2 regions of the Colwellia sp. MB02u-14 genome follow, and region 1 is predicted to be linked to the other one. Evidence: riboswitches for the same ligand, from Rfam matches in the RefSeq annotation. Region 1 holds a riboswitch; the other holds the start of a gene.

Region 1 (4,207 bases):
AAAGCCCATTTCAACAATATTAGGCTCGCTATGCATGGCTTCACCCAAGGGGGTTAATAAGCCTGCTGCCGCATAAGCGGCACTTTGGCGACCATCTTTGTTATCTTTATCAATCAAGGTCACATCATGCCCTTTATTAACCAAAGATAATGCGATTAAGCGACCCACTAACCCCGCGCCAATAACGACAATATTGGTGGAGGTTTGAAGAGGCGGCACTTTTTTATCAAAAAGAGTCATCGTTCACTACTTCGCCTGATGGTAAATTTCACTACCGGTGGCTTTAAACTCAGCAGACTTTTCTGCCATACCTTGTTCTATATTCTCTGGCGTGGCATCTAAGACAATGACTTCGTCAAGCAGCTGTATTTCTATTTTATTGCTGGCTTCAAGACCCGCGGCATAATCGCGTACTTCTTGAGAAATTTTCATTGAACAGAATTTTGGGCCACACATTGAGCAAAAATGAGCCACTTTGCCAGACTCTTGTGGCAAAGTTTCATCATGGTAAGCTTTAGCTCTTTCTGGGTCTAAACCAATGTTGAATTGATCATACCAGCGAAACTCAAAGCGTGCTTTGCTCATCGCGTTATCACGTATTTGTGCACCCGGATGCCCTTTTGCTAAATCACCGGCATGGGCAGCAATTTTATAGGTCATTAACCCTTCTTTTACGTCTTCTTTATTGGGTAAGCCTAAATGTTCTTTGGGCGTTACATAACAAAGCATAGCGCAGCCGTACCAACCAATATTAGCAGCGCCAATACCTGAGGTAATATGGTCATAACCGGGAGCAATATCAGTGGTTAATGGTCCTAATGTATAGAAAGGCGCTTCACCACAATGCTTAAGTTGTTCTTCCATGTTCGCTTTAATCAGATGAAGAGGGACATGACCTGGGCCTTCAATAATGGTTTGAACATCGTGCTGCCAAGCAATTTTGGTTAATTCGCCTAAGGTATGTAATTCTGCAAATTGTGCTTCATCGTTAGCATCAGCGACTGAACCCGGGCGTAAACCATCACCTAATGAAAACGAAACATCGTACTGCTTTAAAATTTCACAGATATCTTCAAAATGGGTATAGAGAAAATTTTCTTTGTGGTGTGCTAAACACCATTTCGCCATAATTGAACCACCACGCGAGACGATACCTGTCACGCGTTTAGCCGTCATGGGTACATAGCGTAATAATACACCAGCATGAATAGTAAAGTAATCAACACCTTGCTCAGCCTGTTCGATAAGGGTATCGCGGAAGATTTCCCAAGTTAAGTCTTCAGCGACACCATTTACTTTTTCTAGCGCTTGATAAATAGGCACAGTGCCAATCGGTACGGGCGAGTTACGCATGATCCATTCACGGGTTTCATGAATATTTCTACCCGTTGATAAGTCCATTACGGTGTCTGCGCCCCATTTTGTTGACCAAACCAATTTTTCTACTTCTTCTTCAATAGAAGAGGTGACCGCAGAATTACCGATATTCGCGTTAACTTTAATTAAAAAATTACGGCCAATAATCATGGGTTCACATTCTGGATGGTTGATGTTTACCGGGATAATTGCCCGGCCACGCGCGACTTCTTCGCGGACAAATTCAGGGGTGATTTGTTCAGGAATACTGGCACCAAAAGACTGACCTTTATGCTGTAACAACAATGTTTTGTCTTTTACCTCTTCTCGTTTCAAGTTTTCACGTATTGCAATATATTCCATTTCTGGCGTGATAATTCCTTGGCGAGCATAGTGCATTTGAGTAACATTTTTACCTTTTTTCGCTACACGCATTTTAGGTAAATGTTCAAAACGAATAGCGTCAACACCATCATCAGTTAAACGTTGCTGTGCATAGGTAGAACTGTTTGCGGTTAATAATTCAACATCACCACGATTATCAATCCAGCTTTCACGCAGGCGAGGAATACCTTTGTGAACATTTACCTCAACGTTTTCATCGGTATAAAATCCAGAGGTGTCATATACACAAAGTGGTTCATTCTTTTCATAAGTTGGCTGGTCTTTATTACCGGCCAATAAAGTATCAGACAAGGTGATTTCACGCATACCCACCTTGATATCGTGAATTTTACCTTTTACATAGACTTTTTTAGAATTAGGGAATGACTGATCTGAAACGTTTTTTAAAAAAGCTTCAGCTTGCTCGCGACGTTCTCTGCGAGTGATTTTGTTAGCTGGTTTGGTCATTATGCTGCCTTTTAATAAGTTACATTTTGTTATAAATGCAGTAAAAAAAAGACGAAGTGTAGAGTGAGGAAAAAATAAAACGGTTTAGGTATTAATGCTTTAACCGCTATATTTTACCTTGTTCCCTTACGCAGATATTAATCTGATCAGGTTCTACGGATCCCGCTTTCGCGATCTCAGCTTTGAATATTTCTTTTAGAAATAATCTCAGCACTCCGACAAGTAATTGTGGTGATTCTATCGTATTAGTTTCAAAATACGCAATCTTAATGTTGTATTTGGTTATAATTAATTTTTAGATAACGATGTGAGCCGCTAATAGTTCTTACCCTTTTTAGGGTTCACCATTTATATTACACAATGCTAGTATGTTGTATACAAGAGAGAGTTGGGACAATAATAATGATAAAAAAACGGATAACGACTTCACTTGCCAGCTTAGTTTGCGCTATGGTTTTTGCTGGGCATGTTAGTGCGAGTAATTGGCAACAAGAAAGTGGCAAGATAACGCATCAAGAACAATTACGTGGTTCAATAACACCAGAAAGAATCTGGTGGGATCTAACGCATTATCATCTTAATGTAAAAGTTGACCCTGAAACTAAGCTTTTTTCAGGTAAAAACACCATGACTTATATGGTGTTAGCTCAAGGTGAACGTTTACAAATAGAGCTACAAGCGCCAATGAAGCTTGAGAAAGTGCACCAAAATGGTAAGGCGCTTGAAGTAGAGCAAGATGGCTATTCTTATTTTATCACCCCAGCCAGTAAGCAAGAAATAGGCTCAGAGCAGAAGATAACTCTTTACTTCTCTGGACAGCCCGTTACTGCAAAACGTGCCCCATGGGATGGCGGTATTACTTGGGAAAAAGACAGTAATGGCCTTGATTTTATTGCTACATCGAATCAAGGTATTGGCTCTAGCATTTGGTGGCCAAATAAAGATCATCCTAGCGACGAACCTGATAATGGAGTGCTAATCAGTGTTGAAGTACCTGAACATTTAATGGATGTTTCTAACGGGCGGTTAATCAAAACAGAACATAATAAAGCAGCGAAAACAAAAATATATCATTGGCAGGTTGTTAACCCAATAAATAACTATGGCGTAAATATTAATATTGGCGATTATGTTCATTTTGGTGAAAAGCATCAAGGTGAAAAAGGTCAGCTTGATATGGACTATTATGTTTTACGTGAAAATTTAGCCAAAGCTAAAAAGCAATTTAAAGAAGCCAAGCGCACTATTGAAGCTTTTGAGCATTGGTTCGGCCCTTACCCATTTTATGAAGACAGCTATAAATTGGTAGAAGCCCCTTATTTAGGTATGGAACACCAAAGTTCAGTGACTTATGGCAATGGTTATCAAAATGGCTATCTAGGGCGTGATCGCTCCAGTGCAGGCCCTGGCTTGTTATTCGATTTTATTATTGTGCACGAATCAGGGCACGAGTGGTTTGCCAATAATATTACCAATAAAGATGTGGCGGATATGTGGATCCATGAGAGCTTTACGAGTTATTCAGAGAGCCTCTTTTTAGAATATCATTTTACTCAAACGCAAGCCTTTGAATATATTCGTGGTCAACGGCTGAACATTGGTAATCAATCACCAATTATCGGTGAATATAATGCTAATCGTGGTGGCTCTGGTGATATGTATGATAAAGGTGGCAACATGTTGCATACCATTCGCCAAGTAATCAACGATGATAAAAAATGGCGTGAAATATTACGTGGTTTAGGCAACGTTTTTTATCATCAAACAGTGACCACTCAAGATATTGAAAGCTACATCAGCACGCAATCTGGCATAGACTTTAGTCAGGTTTTTGACCAATATTTACGTGATATTCGTATTCCAACCTTGGAGTATTTTGTTAAAGATAAAGTGATGAAAATTCGTTGGGGTAATGTTATTAAAGATTTTGACATGCCAGTTCGAGTTACTATTGCAGGTAAAGCACGTTGGTTGTCGCCAACAACACGTTGGACTGCTG
Region 2 (4,207 bases), on a different contig from region 1:
ACACCAGAATATAACGTGCTTGTATTAGCATTCGATTGTTTTTGTACACTGTCTGATAGGGCAATATGTATTAAGCCGTAGTCTTCGTGCCATACTTTATTATAAGGATTGAACGCCATTTTCTGGATATGATGGGTATTGCTAGGAACCGCAATTCTGATGACTTCTCTGCGTTGCTCTTTATCTATACGATCAGGGGCTGAACTATCGTATTGCCATTGGGTGACCACCGCGTCAAATGGCAATGTTACTGGATCCTCTAATAGAGTTAAGCGTGCAACATTATTATTTTTTTTATTGGGTTCAATATGAGCTGTAAAAAAGGTTTGGTAACCGGGTTTATCTGCTAACGAAAAGCTTGGATGTAAGGTAAAAGCGGTTAACTTTACTTGTGCCAGGTTATTTTGGTCGCTTAAGGGTAAGCGAGATAAAGAAAGTAGTTTGGCACCGCTGAGTAAAGATAACTCACCTTTTTCATCTGCAAGTAAGTATTGATTTTTCTCTTTTCTTTTAAGGGGCAATGGAATTAATGTTATTTTATTTTTCGTACTAAGTGTGGGTAATTTTGCTAAAATCTCAAGGCTATATTCTTCTGCAACGGTTGTTAATACATGTAATAAACAGTAAATAACGAGTACCGTTGAAAGTGCAGGCTTAACTATCTTTTTTATATAATAAAGAATTTTCATATCTCGTCAACAATCCCATATTTATAAAAATTATAGTGAAAGAATGTTAATGTTTCAATAAAACGACTTGGTGGGAATCAATAAACTGTGATTTTTTACTATCGTTAAGGTAGCTTAATCGTCCATCAACCACTAGCTGGTCACCGAGTTCAGCTTTATCTTTAATATAATGCGCTTGCTTACCCCAAATATGCACTGAACGTTCGATAGAGATATTTTGGGTTTGCTGAGTAATAGGGGAATACACTAAATTATTTACCGTTAAGTTGAGCGCAACTAATTCTTTATTATTCTCGGTAAGTACTAAATTAATTTCACTGCTAATTTCCCCACTCATATGCACTTGGTTAATTGATTGTGCGTAACCTTTCGCGAATGTTTGTGCATAAGTGGCGTGTAATATCTCACGATTAGCTTTTTTACTATTGAGTAAATAGCCTTGCACTAAAATAATATCGCCTTTTTGTGAGTGACATAGCGAACGATCAACAATATCGCCAATCACTTTAACTGTATGGTAACTCGTCCATTCTTTAAATTGATTGCTGGCTTTGTCAAACCATTTACTATGAGTCGCCAAGACGAGTTCAGCTACGGCAACTACAGGGTTTGCTTGATAACGAATGTCAGGTTTAGCAACTAAATTACCTAATAAAGTTATTGAACATAAATGATTTTGGCTTAGATGATTTGTCATGGCAATTTAATAAAAAAAACTATAATGCTAATTTACTGAAAATCATCATATTAAGCAAATACATGGTCATGAATAATGACAATTTCCTGTACATTGGTGAGAAAATTGTTAGTATGCCGAACAAACCAAGGGGTGCAATAAAAAGCTGTTGTTAATAGGCTTTTGTATTGCTGAGAATTTTTACCCTTAATACCTGAAACGGATAATGCCGGCGTAGGAATGGTTAATACTTTAAATACTTGTCGTAAACACTTAATGTAAGTGCTTACTTGCGTTGTATTTTTGTATTGCTCTCTTTTGCTTGCATGCCACAAAAAGAGCGCTGTATGAACCTAATAAAATCTCCTTTAGCCATTGCCTTAGCACTTTCCCTAAACTTACCTGTTGCTTATGCAACTGATGACACAGACGTACTCGAAAAAATCATGGTAAAGGGTGATTATCGCGAAATCAATGTTCAAAATACGCCTTCGTCTTTATCTATTTTGACTCAAGAGGACATCGCACTTCGTAATGCCCAAAATTTAGAAGAACTTGTTGGCGGAATTGCTAATGTCAATTATTCAAGTGGCTCTCAACGCGCCCGCTACTATCAAATTAGGGGTATTGGCGAGCGTAGCCAATTTCAAGAACCTATTAATGCTTCGGTCGGTTTAGTTGTTGACGATATTGATTTCTCAGGCATAGGCAGTATTGCTTCTACGTTTGATATTGCGCAAGTAGAATTGTTTCGTGGCCCACAAGGCACCCGGTTTGGCGCCACAGCGTTAGCTGGTTTGGTTTATATGTCGACTAATGCGCCAAGCGATGAGTTTGAATCAGCCATACGCTTTAGTGCAGGTAACTATAATAGTGTTGGCGCAGGGCTTGTACTTTCTGGTCCTGCCAGTGAAAAAGTAAATTACCGCTTTTCAGCGGAGCAATATAAAAGTGACGGCTTTATTGAAAATACTTATCTAGGAAAAGACGATACCAATAATCGTGATGAAACATCTTTACGTGGCAAGTTAGCGATTACAGCAAGTGAACATTTAACGATTGATTTAGCTGTGCTGTACTTTGACTTTGACAATGGTTACGACGCGTTTTCACTCGACAACAACAGAACATCTTTTTCAAACCAGCCTGGTTTTGATCAGCAAGAAACTATAGCAATGAGTGCAAAATTTACCTATTCAGGCATTAAAGGGTTTAATGTGGTGTCTACTCTTAGTCATGCAAATTCGGACTTAGCCTATGGTTATGATGAAGATTGGGCTTATGGTGAATATGAATGGATCGCTGATGATTGGGACAACGGTATTTATAATCCTGATCCTTGTATTACACCAACGGGTTGTTTAGCTGAAGTGGATGGTTATTCTTCAACAGATCATTACCTACGTGACAAAAAGAACAGTACCGCTGAACTTCGCTTTGTTTCTCAACCTGATGCTAATATTTTTGCGAATACAACTTCGTGGGTTGCCGGTATTTACGTCAAAAAAGAAGAAGAAGACCTGCAGCGCCAATACACTTATTTAGCCAGTGACTTTTCATCAAGCTATACCGCTGACACTTTTGCTGTTTTTACACAATTTGACACGCAGTTAAATGAAAAATTTAGACTAACTACCGGTTTACGCATTGAACGTCGTAGCAGTGACTATAATAATTCCGACGCGATTGATAACTCGCCTGACGATAATATGGTCGGTGGTAAAGTTGTACTCTCTTACCAAGTTGATGAAAGTTCTATGATGTATGCTTCAGCTAACCGTGGTTACAAAGCTGGTAGCGTTAATTCAAGCGGTACATTATCTGAAGACCTACGTAGCTTTGAGCCTGAATATTTGTGGAATTATGAGCTAGGCTATAAGGCAAACTTTTTTGATGATAGTGCTTATGTACGTGCCGCTGTTTTTTATATGGACAGAGACGATATTCAAATAAGCAGTTACCACCTTAAAGAACGCCAAGATGGTAGTTCAGAGTTTATTAGTTACTGGGACAATGCCGCGCAAGGTTATAACCAAGGTATTGAAATTGAAGCCGCCTGGAATGTTACAGACAACCTAGAGATATATGGTGGCTTAGGTTTACTTGATACTGAATTTAGTGGCTATGTTTATAAAAATGGTGATAGAGAAACAGGTCGCGATCAAGCACATGCGCCAAACCATCAATTTAACTTTGGATTGAACTACTTTATTAATGACCAATGGCAATTCAACTTAGCTGTCGATGGTAAAGACGAGTTTTATTTTTCTGACAGTCATGATGAAAAATCTAATTCGGTGGCATTGTTACAGGGATCAATTCGTTATTTAGCACAAAATTGGCAAGTGAAATTATGGGCGCGTAATATGCTTGATAAAGAATACCAAACGCGTGGTTTTTACTTTGGTAATGACCCACGCGATGGTTATGCCAATAAAGCTTATTATCAGTTTGGTGAACCCGCGGTATTTGGTTTAACGTTTGATTATAACTTTTAGAGCTAAGCGCTCCTCAGCTAATACGCGGTCATCCTAAATTGATATGCCACCATGTTGAAGTAACATGCCGTCATGCTGAATTTATTTCAGTATCTGTATTCGAGACTTAAAGTCATGAGATCCTGAAACAAGTTCAGGATGACGGGTTTCTGGTTCAGGATGACGGGTTTTTTGCTTAGGATGATGAGGTTCTCATTTAGAGTGACGGGATTATCGTTCAGGGTGACGTTTTTTGTTTAGAATCACGCAGTTTTTGTTCACTGTAAAAAAGTGGCATACCATTAGGAAATAATATGAAAATATCGATAGAAATTAGTTTGTATCCACTAGCAGAAGAACAGTTT

What was found. A riboswitch is a leader RNA that binds a small molecule or an ion and turns the genes downstream of it on or off. The one in region 1 is predicted to bind thiamine pyrophosphate.
Region 2: it holds a riboswitch for thiamine pyrophosphate, as region 1 does, so the genes downstream of both, H4J52_RS00585 (TonB-dependent receptor) here and thiC (phosphomethylpyrimidine synthase ThiC) in region 1, are expected to answer to the same signal.

The regions. Positions count from the first base shown of each region.
Region 1 covers NZ_JACGUX010000067.1:11,581-15,787, reverse strand. The annotation lists gene thiO (glycine oxidase ThiO) at 1-240, opposite strand, end outside; gene thiC (phosphomethylpyrimidine synthase ThiC) at 247-2,208, opposite strand; TPP riboswitch at 2,314-2,436, opposite strand; gene H4J52_RS07680 (M1 family metallopeptidase) at 2,611-4,207, shown strand, end outside.
Region 2 covers NZ_JACGUX010000001.1:141,772-145,978, forward strand. The annotation lists gene H4J52_RS00575 (SHOCT domain-containing protein) at 1-689, opposite strand, end outside; gene H4J52_RS00580 (single-stranded DNA-binding protein) at 736-1,386, opposite strand; TPP riboswitch at 1,505-1,623, shown strand; gene H4J52_RS00585 (TonB-dependent receptor) at 1,713-3,863, shown strand; gene H4J52_RS00590 (hypothetical protein) at 4,157-4,207, shown strand, end outside.